3 regions of the Pseudomonas mercuritolerans genome follow, and region 2 is predicted to be linked to each of the others. Evidence: riboswitches for the same ligand, from Rfam matches in the RefSeq annotation. Region 2 holds a riboswitch; each other region holds the start of a gene.
What was found. A riboswitch is a leader RNA that binds a small molecule or an ion and turns the genes downstream of it on or off. The one in region 2 is predicted to bind cobalamin.
Positions count from the first base shown of each region.

Region 1: another riboswitch for cobalamin. It lies ahead of cobO (cob(I)yrinic acid a,c-diamide adenosyltransferase); the one in region 2 lies ahead of ND528_RS09355 (ABC transporter substrate-binding protein).
Region 3: another riboswitch for cobalamin. It lies ahead of cobW (cobalamin biosynthesis protein CobW); the one in region 2 lies ahead of ND528_RS09355 (ABC transporter substrate-binding protein).

Region 1 covers NZ_JAMSHA010000001.1:861,305-866,639, forward strand. Annotated here, with positions in the region: gene cobD (threonine-phosphate decarboxylase CobD) at 1-199, opposite strand, end outside; gene cbiB (adenosylcobinamide-phosphate synthase CbiB) at 192-1,100, opposite strand; gene bluB (5,6-dimethylbenzimidazole synthase) at 1,097-1,747, opposite strand; gene ND528_RS04015 (cobyrinate a,c-diamide synthase) at 1,744-3,126, opposite strand; gene cobO (cob(I)yrinic acid a,c-diamide adenosyltransferase) at 3,123-3,734, opposite strand; cobalamin riboswitch at 3,817-4,046, opposite strand; gene ND528_RS04025 (hypothetical protein) at 4,209-4,793, shown strand; gene ND528_RS04030 (PQQ-dependent sugar dehydrogenase) at 4,860-5,335, shown strand, end outside.
Region 2 covers NZ_JAMSHA010000003.1:203,735-209,069, forward strand. Annotated here, with positions in the region: gene ND528_RS09340 (ABC transporter ATP-binding protein) at 1-136, shown strand, start outside; gene map (type I methionyl aminopeptidase) at 340-1,131, opposite strand; gene ND528_RS09350 (ParD-like family protein) at 1,128-1,355, opposite strand; cobalamin riboswitch at 1,565-1,758, shown strand; gene ND528_RS09355 (ABC transporter substrate-binding protein) at 1,898-2,911, shown strand; gene ND528_RS09360 (FecCD family ABC transporter permease) at 2,908-3,924, shown strand; gene ND528_RS09365 (ABC transporter ATP-binding protein) at 3,921-4,685, shown strand; partial or broken gene ND528_RS09370 (5-methyltetrahydropteroyltriglutamate--homocysteine S-methyltransferase) at 4,813-5,335, opposite strand, start outside.
Region 3 covers NZ_JAMSHA010000013.1:65,040-70,374, forward strand. Annotated here, with positions in the region: gene cobN (cobaltochelatase subunit CobN) at 1-1,142, opposite strand, end outside; gene cobW (cobalamin biosynthesis protein CobW) at 1,146-2,210, opposite strand; cobalamin riboswitch at 2,310-2,521, opposite strand; cobalamin riboswitch at 3,266-3,484, shown strand; gene ND528_RS27590 (CbtB domain-containing protein) at 3,608-3,805, shown strand; gene ND528_RS27595 (CbtA family protein) at 3,817-4,518, shown strand; gene ND528_RS27600 (cobalamin biosynthesis protein) at 4,515-4,928, shown strand; gene cobM (precorrin-4 C(11)-methyltransferase) at 5,006-5,335, shown strand, end outside.

The sequences.
Region 1 (5,335 bases), on a different contig from region 2:
CCTGGGCGGTGCCGTAGTAATCGCAGGCGGCCTGTTCCAGACCGTCATCGGTTTCCGGCAAGCGCGCCCAGGCGCGTAGCGGGATCTCCGGGATCGGGAACGGCCACGGCGCGAGGCCGCTGGACAGGTCAAGCCAGTCGCCCTCGGCAATCCCGTAATCGAGTGCAGCCTTGCGCAGCCGGCCACCGTGCTCAAGCATAAAATTCCGCCCCCAGGCAAAGCATCAGCAGCCACAACCATACGCCGCGCTGGACCAATTGCCAGCCACGGTCGATGGAATCGGCATCGGCCGGCGCACCCTCGCCCAATTGCGGGCGCTCGTGCAGTTCGCCGTGATAGATCGCCGGGCCACCCAACTCGACGCCCAGCGCACCGGCACCAGCCGCCATCACCGGGCCGGCGTTGGGGCTGTCCCACTGCGGCGCCTGGGTGCGCCAGCATTTGAGCGCGAGTCGGGTTTTGCCGAGCAGCGCGTAGGTCAACGCCACCAGACGCGCAGGAATGTAGTTCAACACGTCGTCGATTTTCGCCGCCGCCCAGCCGAAACGCTCGAAGCGTTCGTTGCGATAACCCCACATCGCATCAAGGGTATTGCTCAAGCGATACAGGACCACGCCCGGAGCGCCGGCGACGACAAACCAGAACAGCGCAGCGAACACTGCATCGCTGCCGTTCTCCAGTACCGACTCGGTCGCGGCGCGGGCCACGGCGTTGCTGTCCAGTTCATTGGTCTGGCGGCTGACCAGATAACCGACGCGCTTGCGTGCTTCATCCAGATCATCGGCGCGCAACGCCGCCGCAACCGGCGCGACATGTTCGCCGAGGCTGCGCATGCCGAGGGCGCAATACAGCGCGAGAATCTCGACGATCCAGCCCACATAGGGCGCCCAGGAAAATGCTGTGGCAAGCAAGGTCAGCGGCAGTACCGCGATAACCCACGCGGTCACGCCATGGCTGCGCCAGCCACGACCGCCGGCGTTGAAGCGTTGCTCGATGCGCCCGGCAAAATTGCCGAACGCCACCAGCGGATGCCAGCGTTTCGGTTCGCCGAGCAGCGCATCCAGCGCTACTGCGGCGACACTCAGCAACGCGACACTCATTGACTCACTCCCCAATAATTTTCGTAAAGCAACTCGTTCAGCGGCCGCGCCTGCGCCCAGCCTTCGAGCACCAGCATCGGCGCCGGATAGAACTCCCTGACCGGGCCCAGACACAACACCGCCAGCGGTTTCGCACCGGCCGGCAACTTGAGCAAATCCGCCAAGGCTTGCGGTTCGAACAGCGAGACCCAGCCCATGCCCAGGCCTTCAGCGCGGGAGGCCAGCCACAGATTCTGGATCGCGCAGGACAACGAGGCCATGTCCATTTCCGGCAACGTGCGCCGACCGAAGATGTGCTTTTCGCGATCATCCATCAGCGCCGCGACCAGCACTTCTGCGCAATCGTTGATGCCTTCGACCTTGAGCTGCATGAACTCATCGCTGCGCTCGCCAAGGGCCTCGGCGGTGCGGATGCGCTCTTCTTCCACCAGATCGCGGATCTGCCCGCGCAAAGCGCGATCGCTGATACGAATGAAGCGCCAAGGCTGCATCAGGCCGACGCTCGGCGCTTGATGAGCGGCCTCGAGCAGACGACGCAGCAACTGCGGCTCGACGCTGCCACCGGTGAAGTGGCGCATGTCGCGGCGTTCGGCGATGGCCTTGTAGACCGCTGCGCGTTCGGCTTCGGAGAATGTGTTGTCGGTCATGGCCCTTTCGCGAGCAGGCTCGCTCCCACAGGGTTCAGGTCATCCATTGTGGGAGCGAGCCCGCTCGCGAAGGCGGCCTCACGATCTGGCGCAAACAATGCCGCAATCGCAGTCGGATTCGATGGGAAATAAAAGTGCACGTACGACGCCGTCATCCGTCCCTCGCGATAAACCGCCTCGGCCCCACGCCCGCCATTGGGACTCAGCCCACGGGCAATCGGCGTCAGCTCGGTGGTGGTCAGGGAATGATGATAGGTATGCCCACGCAACTCCCCTTCCGGCAGCTCAACTGCCTGCAACGCCAGCGCCGCCAGACGCTTCTGCATCACCGCATCGCCCTTGAGCAAACCGACCAGCTCAGCACGAGTACCTTCGACATCAGTCAGCGAATCCAGCAGATAAAGCATGCCGCCACATTCGGCGAGCAACGGCTTGCCCGCCGCGTGGTGCGCGCGGATTGCTGCAAGCATTGAGGCGTTTTGCGCCAGCGCGACGTGATGCAGCTCTGGATAGCCGCCCGGCAGATACAGGCTGTCCGCCTCGGGCAATTGCGTGTCGCGGATCGGCGAGAAAAATTGCAGCTCGGCGCCCATCGCCCGCAGCAGATCGAGACTGGCGCCATAGGTGAAGGCAAAGGCTTCATCGCGGGCAACAGCGATGCGCACACCTTTTAATAGAGGCTCGGCGGCAATGACGTCAGGCGCGGCGAATTCAACGGCCGGTGGCAGCGCGACTTGGCAACTGCTGGCCAGCGCATCGGCGGCCGCGTCGAGACGCAGATCCAGATCATTCAATTCGCTGGCCTGAACCAGGCCGAGGTGGCGGCTCGGCAATTCGATGCCGGTCTCGCGGGACAGCGCGCCGTACCAGCGCAGACCTTCAGTGAGGCTGCCTTCGAGCAATTGCGCATGGCGCAAGGTGCCGACGCGGTTGGCCAGCACGCCAGCGAACGGCAAGTCCGGCTGATACTTCGCCAGGCCCAGCGCCAAGGCGCCAAAAGTCTGCGCCATGGCGGTGCCATCGATCACGCCGAGCACCGGCACACCGAAGTGGCGCGCCAGATCAGCGCTGGATGGCGTGCCGTCGAACAGGCCCATTACCCCCTCGATCAGAATCAGGTCGGCTTCGGCGGCGGCTTCCCACAACAGCCGGCGACTTTCCTGCTCGCCGACCATCCACATGTCCAGTTGATACACCGGCGCACCGCTGGCGCGTTCGAGGATCATCGGGTCGAGAAAATCCGGCCCGCATTTGAACACGCGGACCTTGCGCCCCTGATTGCGATGCAAACGGGCGAGTGCGGCGGTGACGGTGGTCTTGCCCTGACCGGAGGCCGGCGCGGCGATCAATACCGCCGGGCAGTGACGTGGTTGCTTCAAAGTTCGACGCCTTTCTGCGCTTTGATCCCGGCCTGGAAGGCATGTTTGAGCATGCCCATCTCGGTGACCGTGTCGCCCATCTCGATCATTTCCGGCTTGGCGCCGCGACCGGTGACCACCACGTGCTGCATCGGCGGACGCGCCTGCAAATCGCTGAGCACCTGATCGAGATCGAGGTAGCCGTGCTTGAGGGCGATGTTCAATTCATCGAGCACCACCAGGCCGATCGAAGGGTCGCGCAACAATTCGCGGGAGACTTCCCAAGCGGCGGTCGCAGCGGCGATGTCGCGCTGACGATCCTGGGTTTCCCAGGTGAAGCCTTCGCCCATGACGTGGAAACGCACCTGCTCGGGAAAGCGACGGAAAAACAATTCTTCGCCCGTGCTGTTGCGGCCCTTGATGAACTGCACCACGCCGCACTGCATGCCGTGGCCCATGGCGCGGGCGAGCATGCCGAACGCCGAGCTGCTCTTGCCTTTGCCGTTGCCGGTCAGCACCAGCACCAGGCCACATTCGTCGGGCGAGTTGGCAATGCGTTCGTCGATCACGGCTTTCTTGCGCTGCATGCGCGCCAGATGGCGTTCGTCACGCTCGGGGGAATCAGTCATGGGGGAGCTCTCCGTTGAGGCTGGATAACGGCGGGCAGGCACAAGAATAGACGGCAAAAAGCCTGGCATCGCCCACCGTGATGCCGCTGAGATGGATCAGGCCGGTCTCCGGGCTCATGAGCGGCGTTTCGCCTGACTGCGCGCCTTCCCGCTTCTTTCGAAGCAGTGGCTCAAGGCGCAGTTTTCACTCATTTACCGTTGCGGGGGCAGCGCCGGGATCGTCGTGGCTTCGCTTGCGGACCACACTCACCGGCTTCCCTGTTTCACTCTGTCGACGCGGGGCCACAGAGCACCTGAAACAAGCGGCGAAGGTTAGAGGGTTGGGGGTGGAGCGTCAATTGAAGAGGCGCTTTGCGCGCGAATAACTGCCGCTGATCAAATGTGCAGCGGCAATCTTGTGCCAGACTGTGACAAGTGATATCAAAGAGCCATGCTTTTTCCAAAAAGCCCACTACAACAATAAGGATGACGACGATGCAAGGCATGATCATCAGCAACCCGCGCCTGGAATTCCTGCGCCCGGTGCTGGAACGCTGGTTTGACTGTATCGATCGCTACAACACCGTTCGCGGCGACAACGACACGCCATATTGGCACGACGAAAAAGCCAATCTCGGCCTGCTCGCGGCAGCGGCGTGGATGGCTGAAATGGTCACGCTGAACGACACGGCCACGCGCAAACAGAACGAAGAAGGCGAACGCAATGCGCGCGCCGATCTGTTGATTGCCGGCAGCGAAGACCGGGCATTCATTCAGGCCACGCAACGCTGGCCACGGGTCAACAACCTCAACCTGACCCAGGCCCTGCTCGACATCACCCATGATGCCAAGCGCATCAGCTACGCCAGCGATCTCAAGCTCGGCTGCCTGTTCGTTGCTCCGCAAAAAGCCCAGCACAGCGCCAGCCCTGAAGAACTGCAGGACATGGTCGACGACCTGCAAAAGGAACACACCTGCGCAGTCGCCTGGTATTTCCCCTACGCCTATCGCAAATTGCGCAGCGACGCGGGCAACTATCATCCGGGCATCGCCGTGCTGTTCAAGGAAGCCCGCGGTTGAGCAGTTGAACCATCGGGCCTGCGCCCTCCTCTATGTTTAGGAATGCATTCATAGGGAAGATCAGCAATGCGCAAGGCCCAACTCGCTCTTATCATCGCCGTCGCTGGCGGGCTCGCCGCCTGCGGTGAAACCTCCAGCCTGCAAGTCTCCGACGGCACCGGCCCGTCACCGAAACTGCCCGAACCGAACAAGACGCTGATCCCGACAGTGAACATCGCCCCGGCGGTGGGCTGGCCGGAAGGTGCGAAACCGACCGCTGCGGCCGGCACCCAGGTCGCCGCGTTTGCCGAAGGCCTCGATCACCCACGCTGGCTCTATGTGTTGCCCAACGGCGATGTGCTGGTGGCGGAAACCAATGCGCCGCCCAAGCCCGATGACAGCAAAGGCATTCGTGGCTGGGTGATGAAGAAAGTCATGGGCAAGGCCGGTGCCGGTGTACCCAGCCCGAACCGCATCACCCTGTTGCGTGATGCCGACCACGATGGCGTCGCAGAAACCCGCACGGTATTTCTGCAGAACCTCAACTCGCCGTTTGGCATGAC
Region 2 (5,335 bases):
GGTGAAAGCGCTGTCGGCAGCGGGCATGCCACTCAAGGCTGGCGATCCGGTCCGGGTGCGCTGGGCGACGGCGGATGCTTGTGTTTATACCGAATGGACCGAGAGCGATTTGAACAAGGCTGCCGGTGCTCATTGATTGCGCTGAGTCAGTTGGATCTACCCCCCTCACCCCAGCCCTCTCCCCCACGGGGGGCGAGGGGAAAGGGAGCCGATCTTTGTGCTGTTCAAAACCTGAGTTCGACTCGGTATGCCAGGTCGGCGGACCTCGAAAGAACACCCTCGGTCAGTCCCCTCTCCCTCTGGGAGAGGGCTAGGGTGAGGGAAACAGACGACGAGGTATCAGACAATAGCGCGGTAACCTTCAATCTCATCCGGCCAAGCCGTCAGCACTTCAAACCCGCTCTCCGTCACCGCGACCATATGCTCCCACTGCGCCGACAACGAGCCATCCTTGGTCAGCACCGTCCAGCCATCCGGCATGTTCTTCACATGGCGTTTGCCGGCATTGAGCATCGGTTCCACGGTGAAAATCATCCCGGCCTTGAGCTTCAGACCCTGATTGGGAAAGCCGTAATGCAGGATTTGCGGTTCGTCGTGATAGACCTTGCCGATGCCATGGCCGCAGTACTCGCGCACCACGCTGAAGCCCTCCGCCTCCGCCAGGCTCTGGATCGCGTAACCGATATCGCCCAGCGTTGCGCCCGGTTTCACTGCGCGAATGCCCGCGCACATCGCGTCGTAAGTGGTCTTGATCAGGTGCTGCGCTTCAGGAGTCGCCTCACCCACGACGTACATGCGGCTGGTATCACCGAACCAGCCATCCTTGATCACGGCGATGTCGAGATTAACGATGTCGCCATCCTTCAATGGCGTACCCGATGGAATGCCGTGGCACACCACATCGTTGACCGACGCGCAGACGGTTTTCGGAAAGCCGTGATAACCGACATTGGCCGGCACGGCTTTCTGCACATTGACGATGTAATCGTTGCACAACCGGTCCAGCTCATCGGTGGTCACCCCGGCCTTCACATGCGGCACCAGCATCGCCAGTACTTCAGCGGCGAGCTTGCCAGCGGCGCGGGATTTTTCGATGTCGGCCGGGGTATTGATCTTGATCTGGTTTTTCATGCGCTGACGGCTTCCTGAGTCAGTTGTTGCAGATCCAGGCCACCACTCTGTTCGGCGCGGATCAGCAGGCGGCAAATGGCGCTGTGGTCGAGGTTGGGATGCAGCTCGGCGAGCATGCCGATGCGCATCCAGTGCTCGGCCTGCGCGTTGATCGAGCGGCTGAGGGCGTTGCTGGAGATGCGCAGGTTCTCGTGCATGTCCTCTGAAATCTTTACGATGCCCATATATGAATCCGATACGATGTGTATATGGATCGTATATTAGCCAAGCTTACCCCCGGATTGCAAACGCTCCTCCACGGAAACATGCGCCCGTGTAGGAGCTGCCGAAGGCTGCGATCTTTTGATCTTGCACGTTAAAGACCAGATCAAAAGACCGCAGCCTTCGGCAGCTCCTACAAAGGCAGATTCGGCTCCCCTTGAGCGGCCTGATCGACTACCATGCCCGCGCCGGTTTCCACACGGAATTAATAGGGAATCCGAAATGCTTGCACAGCATCAATCGGAACTGCCCCCGCAACTGTAGGTGCCGAGCCTGCTCCTCGACTGCCACTGGGTGAACCCCGGGAAGGCCGGAGCGTGGCGATGACGCATCAGTCAGGAGACCTGCCGGCACAGTGACTGACTAACCGGCGGGGTGTCCGGGAAGGACATCGTGCCGTGCGCATTTTCCCCGTGCCGGCCTTGCGCAGTTTCCACGACCGCGCCCGAGGTGTGTTTCCAACCGTACCCGCCCGCTCCCGTACGGTTCTCCTGGAGACTGCCCCATGCTGCTGCCCCGCCTTGCCACCCTGCTCACCGCTCTCAGCTTCTGCGCTCTGGCACAAGCGGCGCCGACCGCGTATCCGCTGACCGTCGAAAACTGCGGCAGCAGCCTGACCTTTCAGCACGCGCCCGATCGCACGGTGACCATCGGCCAGGCCGGCACCGAAATGCTCTACGCCTTGGGTCTGGGCGACAAGGTCGTTGGCACTTCGCTTTGGTTCAACGACGTGCTGGGCACATACAAAGCGCAGAACGACAGGATCGAGCGCCTCGCCGACAACGAGCCGAGTTTCGAAGCGGTGATCGCCAAACGCCCGGAGCTGGTTGCCGTCGAGCTGGAATGGATGGTCGGGCCGCAAGGCGCGGTCGGCACTCGTGAGCAGTTCCATGAACTGAAGATTCCCACCTACCTGCTCCCCTCCGATTGCGAAGCCAAGGACAACCTCGTCGGCTCGGACGGCACGCGGCTGGCGCCGTTTCGCATCGACAGCATCTACAAAGCCGTGAGCCAGCTCGCAGCGATTTTCGATGTGCAGGCGCGTGGCGAGCAGCTCAATGAGCAGCTCAAAGCCAGCCTCGCGCAGTCGATCGCCACGGCGAAAAAGCAGCAGCGCAAAGACGTCAGCGCCCTGGTGTGGTTCTCCAGCGCCGAGATGGACATCGAGCCGTTCGTGGCCGGGCACAAAGGCGTTCCCGATTTCATGCTCAGCACCCTCGGCGTGCGCAACGTGGTCGAGTCGGATGAAGAATGGCCGACCGTCGGCTGGGAAACCATCGCCAAGGCCAACCCGACTTTCCTGGTCATCGCGCGCATGGATCGTCGACGTTTCCCGGCGGACGACTATCAGAAGAAACTCGCCTTCCTGCGCAGTGATCCGGTGACGCGCAACATGGACGCGGTCAAGCACAACCGCATCATCATCCTTGACGCCATGGCCATGCAGGCCAGCCTGCGCACCTTCGACGGCCTCGAACAATTGGCCAGCGCGATCAACGGCTACGACCTGTTGCCATGAGCAGACGCCTGATCCGTTTGCTGCTGGTGCTGTTGACGCTGTCGGTCGCGCTGATCGGCGGCGTGGCCATTGGTGAGACTTCGATCGAGCCGAGCGTAGTGTTGCAGGTGCTGGCCAACAAGCTGTGGGGCGCCGGTTATGTGCTCGACCCGATCGACGAAGGCATTGTCTGGAACTATCGCCTGACCCGCGCGCTGGTCGCGGCGGCCTGCGGCGCCGGCCTGGCGACGTGCGGGGTGATCCTGCAATCGCTGCTGCGCAATCCGTTGGCCGATCCGTATCTGCTGGGTATTTCTGCAGGCGCCTCGACCGGCGCGGTGATGGTCGCCCTCCTCGGCGTCGGTGCCGGGGCGATTTCATTGTCGGTCGGTGCCTTTGCCGGCGCGGTGACAGCGTTCGTACTGGTGATTCTGTTGGCGCGAGTCAGCGGCTCGGCCAGCGGCACCGGGCAGATCATTCTCGCCGGGATCGCCGGCTCGCAATTGTTCAATGCCCTCACCGCGTTTCTGATCACCCGCTCGGCCAGCTCCGAACAAGCGCGGGGGATCATGTTCTGGCTGTTGGGCAATCTCGGCGGCGTGCGCTGGCCGTCGGTGTGGCTGGCAGTACCTGTGGCTGTATTGGGATTGGTCGTTTGTCTGTGCCACCGGCGAGCACTGGATGCGTTCACCTTTGGCGCGGATTCGGCGGCATCCCTCGGCATTGCCGTGCGCCGCGTGCAGATTCTGTTGATCGGCTGCGCCGCGCTGGTAACGGCGGTGATGGTATCGATCGTCGGCTCGATCGGTTTTGTCGGGCTGGTGATTCCCCACGCAGCGCGGTTGTTGCTCGGCACCGGTCATGCGCGTCTGCTGCCGGCCAGTGCGCTGGGCGGCGCGGTGTTTCTGATCGCCGCCGATGTGCTGTCGCGCACCCTGATAAAGGGTCAGGTGATTCCGGTCGGCGTGATCACCGCACTGGTCGGCGCGCCGGTGTTCGCGCTGATTCTGGTAGGCCGGAGATCGGCGCGATGAACACGGTTCTGAGTTGTGCGGGTGTGGGCTTCAAAGTGCGCGGCGCCGAGTTGCTCAATGGTGTCAGTCTCGATGTTCAGCGCGGCGAGACCCTGGGCATTGTCGGGCCGAACGGTTCGGGTAAATCCACGTTGCTCAAATTGCTGGCCGGACTGCGTGACCCGAGCGTGGGCCATGTGCAGCTCGACGGTCAGGCGCTGGGCAAGATGTCACGGCGCAGCATCGCGCAGACACTCGCAGTGGTTGAGCAACAGGCCGATACCGACGATGGCATTCGCGTGTTCGACGCGGTGGCGCTGGGGCGCACGCCGTGGTTGTCGGCGCTGCAACCGTGGTCGCCGGCCGATGACGCCATCGTCGAGCAAGCGCTGGTCGACGTCGACGCCGTGCACCTGCGCAACCGCCTCTGGCGCAGCCTCTCCGGCGGTGAACGCCAGCGCGTGCACATCGCCCGCGCACTGGCGCAGCGCCCGCAGATCCTGCTGCTCGACGAGCCGGCCAACCACCTCGATATCCAGCATCAGTTGAGCATTCTGCAAGTGGTGCGCGCACTGCCGGTGACTACGCTGATCGCCCTGCACGATCTCAATCAGGCGCTCAAATGCGATCGCCTGGCGGTGCTGGAGCGCGGGCGTCTGGTCGCGCTTGGCGAGCCGCTGCACGTGCTGACGCCGGAGCGGTTACAGACGACTTTCGGGGTCAGGGCGCACTATCTGACGGACCCGTTCGATGGTGCGCCGATATTGCGCTTCCTCGCTTGATGCATGTGTAGCTGACACACCACTTTCGCGAGCGGGCTCGCTCCCACAGGGGTTTTGTGTATTGCAGTGAGTGCCGAGTAAAACGCGAACTGTGCAGGCTCAGTCCTGCGAAGCGCTACGCACGCAACGCTTGCGGCTCGCTGACCGCCCCGGCGAGCACGGCCACCTCCTCGCATTTCTGTACGGCGAACGCCAGCCAGCTTTTCAGTTCCGCATCGAGGTGGTCTGGCCGGCTCAACTCCTCCGGGCTGTGCAGCAACGAGCAGGACGGCGCCACCCACAAGCGATCACCCAAGCGCTCATGAGCATGGCGCAGCGTCGCCAGCGCGTTTTGCAGATCGCAGCGCCAGACGTTACGACCGTTGACCACACCCAGCGACAGCACTTTATAGGCCGGCAGACGATCCAGAATGGTCGGGTATTGATCCGCCGCGCGCACCAGATCGATGTGCAGGCCATCGACCGGCAGGTTCGCCGCCAGACCGAGGTTTTCTCCGAGACCACCGAAGTATGTGGCGAGCAGTTTTTTCAGCGGATCGCGCTGGATCTGGTTGTAGGCGCGTTCGAAAGCATTCTTCCAGTCCTGCGGCAGATCGAGCACCAGAATCGGCTCGTCGATCTGCACCCACTCCACACCCAACGCCGCCAGT
Region 3 (5,335 bases), on a different contig from region 2:
AGCGCGATGCGTTTTTCGCCGTTCGGCACGCGTGCCAAAGCTACCCAGCGCCGCGCCAGTTCGGCGACGAAATCCATGCGTTCGGGCTGGGCGCGATAGCAGACCACATCGGACTGACTGCGCTCGCTGCGCCAGGCCAGATCCTTGAAGCTGATCGGCCGGCTGATGATGCGCCCGTCAAGCTCCGGCAAAGCAATGTGCATCGCCAGATCACGCGGCCCGAGGCCCTGTTCGCTGTCGCGCCAGCCAGGCTCGTTGTCCTGGGCGCAGATCGCTTGAATCACCGGAATGTTGCGGCGAAACGGGCGCAGATGCGGCGCCTCGGGACTTGATTGGGCAAAACCGGTGGTGTTGAGAATCACCCCCGCCTCGACTTCATCCAGCCAGTCCTCGACCACCGACAGGCAACCGGGTTCTTTCAGACTGGCCACCGCGATCGGCAGCGGATTGAGTCCGGCTGCCTGCAAACGCTGGCAGAACACATCGATGAACGCTGTGTTTGCCGCCTGCAAATGCGAGCGATAAAACAACAGCGCCGCCACCGGTTGACCGGGCAGCCATTCGGCTTGCCAGTCGCTCAGGGCAGCGCTGTTTTTCTGTGGGTGATAAATTGCCGTGCGCGGCAGGGTTTGCGGCTCGTTCCACGGGTAATCGCGGGCGAACCATTGGTTGCCCAGGCAACGGAAGAAATCCAGTGCATTGCCCATGCCGCCTTGACGCAGAAATTGCCAGAGTCGATCGCGTACTTCGGCGCTGACCGTGCTCAAGCCACTGAGCTCGGGGTCCGGGCGGTCATCGCCGGGCACCAGAATCAGTTGCACGCCGCGCTCCGACAACTCCACCAGCCGCTCGACGCCGTAGCGCCAATAGGCAATGCCGCCATGCAGGGAGATCAGAATGACCTTGGCGTGGCGCAGCACTTCGTCGACATACAGATCGACCGAGGCATGATTCTGCACCTGCATCGGATTGGCCAGGCGCAGGCTCGGGTAGTCATCCGGCAATTGCTGCGCAGCCTCGGCGAGCAGCGCCAGGCTGGAATCGCCACTGCACAGGATCACCAGCTCGGCGGGAGTTTGTCCGAGGTCGGCAATGTTGTCGTCCGAGACGAATCCGCCGGGCTGGGTCCTGAGCAGGTGCATGGCTTAAACGCTGAGCGCAGCGCGCAATTGCGCTTCAAGTTGTGTGGCATCGAGTTCCTGACCGATCAGCACCAGACGCGTGACGCGCGCTTCTTCGGCGCCCCACTGACGGTCGAAATGCTTGTCGAAACGCGTGCCCACACCCTGGATCAACAGGCGCATCGGCTTGTTCGGAATCGCCGCGAAGCCTTTGACCCGCAGGATGCCGTGTTGCACCACCAATTGCGTCAGCGCGTCGAGCAGCAGGCTTTCGTCGGCTTGCGGAAGTTCGATGGAGATCGAATCGAAGGCGTCGTGATCGTGATCGTCGTCATCACCGTCGTGGTGATGATCGTGGTGACTGTGGCGGCTGTCGATATGCTCTTCGGAGCCGGCACCGAGGCCGATCAACACGTCAAGCGGCAGACGACCGTTGCTGGCTTCGATGATTTTGACTGCCGGCGGCAGCTCTTCGGCGACTTCAGCGCGCACGCGAGCCAGATCTTCCGCGCTGGTCTGGTCGGCTTTGTTGAGGATGACCAGGTCAGCACTGGCCAGTTGATCGGCGAACAATTCGTGCAGCGGCGACTCGTGATCAAGGTTCGGATCGAGTTTGCGCTGGGCATCGACCTGATCCGGGAACGCTGCGAAGGTGCCAGCAGCGACGGCCGGGCTGTCGACCACGGTGATCACCGCGTCAACGGTGCAGGCGCTACGGATTTCCGGCCACTGGAAGGCTTGCACCAACGGCTTGGGCAGAGCCAGACCGGAAGTTTCGATAAGGATGTGGTCGAGATCGCCGCGACGGGCAACCAGTTCGCGCATTACCGGGAAGAATTCTTCCTGCACCGTGCAGCACAGGCAGCCGTTGGCCAGCTCATATACGCGGCCGCTGGCCTCTTCTTCGGTGCAGCCGATGGTGCATTGCTTGAGGATCTCACCGTCGATGCCGAGCTCGCCGAACTCATTGACGATCACCGCGATGCGCCGGCCCTGAGCGTTGTCGAGCATGTGCCGCAGCAGCGTGGTTTTGCCCGAACCGAGGAAACCGGTGACGATGGTGACGGGGAGTTTGGCCAGTGTTTTCATCGGTATGCCCTTTGGCAAGCGGCGGGCATACGGGACGAGAACCGGCAGCGCGCGTGCACGCCGGAAGCATTCGCCACCGGATCACCCCGCCCGGTTGTAGTGAGAATCTGTGACGAGGCAGGTCTCCTGGCTGACGGCGTTCAGGCGTGGGGCCTGGCGTTCATTGCGCCTTCCCGCTGGCTCATCGATTGAGCTGGCAGTGGCGTGGCAACGAACATCACCGTTCACAGTTGCGGGGGCAGCCGCGGCTTTGACCGCGTTCCCTTCTTAGCTTCGGCAAGTGCCGAAGAACCTCGAAAGCGCAAGGCTACGCATGGGTCCGTCGTGGGTCAATGGTCGGTGAGTCTGAAACTGGGGGTATATCCGTTGCTGCTGTAACGGCTTCCTATGGTTTCGCTCTTACAGCGAGTCCCTTTTTCAAACGCCGGAGTGCCGGCCCAGCAAAAAGGAACCAAAAGGCTTTGCCCCGGCGTACGGCCCGCTCGCTGGGGCTCGGGGTACCTTCGTTACGGGACCGATCCCGTAACGAAGCCTGCCGAAGGGGCAAAAGATCAAGAGCCAGAGCAAAAGCCCCTCACCCTAGCCCTCTCCCGGAGGGAGAGGGGACTGACCGAGGTGTTCAGGCGAAATACGCCGACTTGCGATATCGAGTCGAATGCAGATTCTGAAAAGCCCGCAAATCGGCTCCCTCTCCCTCGGGAGAGGGCTGGGGTGAGGGGCGGATCCAACACAGATCCAAAGCAGACCACACGCTTTTCACCACTCAACAATGAGCGCAAGCTCGAGTGCCCTTGATCTTGATCCACCGGCGACGTCGGAAGGCTGAGCGGATCAGTCCCGTAGCGAAGGAACCCGAGCCTGCGAGGGCCGAACGCAGCAGCAAGCCTTTTCGGTTACCTTTTTGGCGTCTGGAAAAGGTGACTCGCCGTAAGGGCGAAACCCTAAGCAGCCGTTACCGCAGCAACGGATATACACCCAAAAACATCAAAAAAAAACGCCCCCCTCGCAGCACCAAAAACGCCCGGAAATTGACTAAAAACCCAAACCCATGTTCTCCTGCCCACCTTGTTACGGGTGCCCTTCACAGGGTGAAACGGGAAACCGGTGAATCATGTGCTTTACTCAAAGCCATGTCAGTCCGGTGCTGCCCCCGCAACGGTAAGCGAGCGAAGCGTTAGATCCACTGTGCCCCGGCATGGGAAGGTGACGCTTGCAGGTCGGCGCCAAGCCAACCCCTCGCAAGCCCGGAGACCGGCCCGCAACACCCAGCGCGCGCAAGCGTCGCTGATCACAAACAAACCCGCGGTGGGCGGGCGCTGTTCGAAATCCCTGCGTGCCCGGCTCGCAGGGATTTTCCTGCGCTCTGTTTACCCGCTGACATTTCAGAGGGAAGCGCTATGTCGATCACCAGCAATACCGTCAGCCACACTGACCACATTTCCAGCAGCACCACCTTGGGCCAACGCGTGGCCGCCGCCCTCTTCGCCTCGATCCTCGGTGCCAGTCTGGTCTGGTTCGCCGGTTTCTCGCACATCGAAGCGGTGCACAACGCCGCTCACGATACCCGCCACAGCGCCGCATTCCCATGCCACTGAGGCCTGCCGAGATGATCAAGCGTATCGCGCAAACCGCAGGGTTCACCGGCTTGCTGGCCGCACTGCTCCTGACCCTGCTGCAGAGTTTCTGGGTTTCGCCACTGATTCTGCAGGCCGAAACCTTCGAGAAATCCGAACCGGTCGCGCAAATTCACGAACACGCCGCCGGCACCGCGGCGCACAGCCATGATGGCGAAGCCTGGGAGCCGGAAGATGGCTGGCAGCGTGTGGCCTCGACCACTGGCGGTAATCTGGTGGTGGCGGTGGGTTTCGCCCTGATGCTCGCCGGCCTGTATACCCTGCGCGCGCCAACCAAGACCTCGCAAGGGCTGCTCTGGGGTCTGGCCGGTTACGCGACGTTCGTTCTCGCGCCGACCTTGGGCCTGCCACCTGAATTGCCGGGCACTGCGGCTGCCGATCTCGCATCGCGGCAGATCTGGTGGATCGGCACCGCCGCTTCGACCGCGGTTGGCCTGGCACTGATTGCCTTCAGCCGCCACTGGTTGATGAAGCTTCTCGGTGTCGCGATTCTTGCGGTACCGCACGTGATCGGCGCGCCGCAACCGCAGGTGCATTCGATGCTTGCCCCAGAGGCACTGGAAACCCAGTTCAAAATCGCTTCGCAGCTGACCAACGTCGCGTTCTGGCTGGCTCTTGGCCTGATCAGTGCGTGGTTGTTCCGCCGCAAAAGCGCAGGGCAATATCAGGCATGACCGATGACCGCGCAGCGCCGACCTTCGTGGTCGGCTTCGGCTGCCAGCGTGGCTGCCCGGCCAGTACGCTGCGTGCACTACTCGATCAGGCGTTGCAGGCACACCGCATCGAACTGCGAGCAGTCAAGGCTTTGGCCAGTATCGACCTCAAGCGCGACGAACCGGGGTTGCTGGAACTGGCCAGACAATTGAACCTGCCCCTGCAGTATTTCAACAGTGCAGAGCTGGCGCCCTTCCAGCAGCGCCTCAGCCATCAATCGCAGATCGCCTTTGAGCGCACCGGTTGCTACGGCGTGGCGGAAAGCGCCGCGCTGGCGCTGGCCGAGCTACTGATTCTGGCGCCGGCGAAGCTAATGATTCCGCGGCAGAAATATGCGCAAGCCACACTGGCATTGGCCGGCGCTGCATAAACCTCGATAATCCCCGCCATCGATCATGAGCACGCTTCATCTGCAGTGGGGCTGCGCCTCTTCACAAGGATTCAACGATGACCGTTTACTTCATCGGCGCTGGCCCAGGCGATCCGGAACTCATCACCGTCAAAGGCCAACGGCTGATTCGCAGCTGCCCGGTGATTATTTATGCCGGTTCGCTGGTACCCGCAGCGGTGCTGGAAGGTCACCAGGCCAAAATCGTGTTCAACAGCGCTGAACTGCACTTGGAACAGATCATCGATCTGATCAAGGCTGCCCATACCAAAGGCCAGGATGTCGCCCGCGTGCATTCCGGTGATCCAAGTCTGTATGGCGCGATTGGCGAGCAGATTCGCTATTTGCGTGAGCTGGGCATTCCTTTCGAAATCGTTCCGGGCGTCACG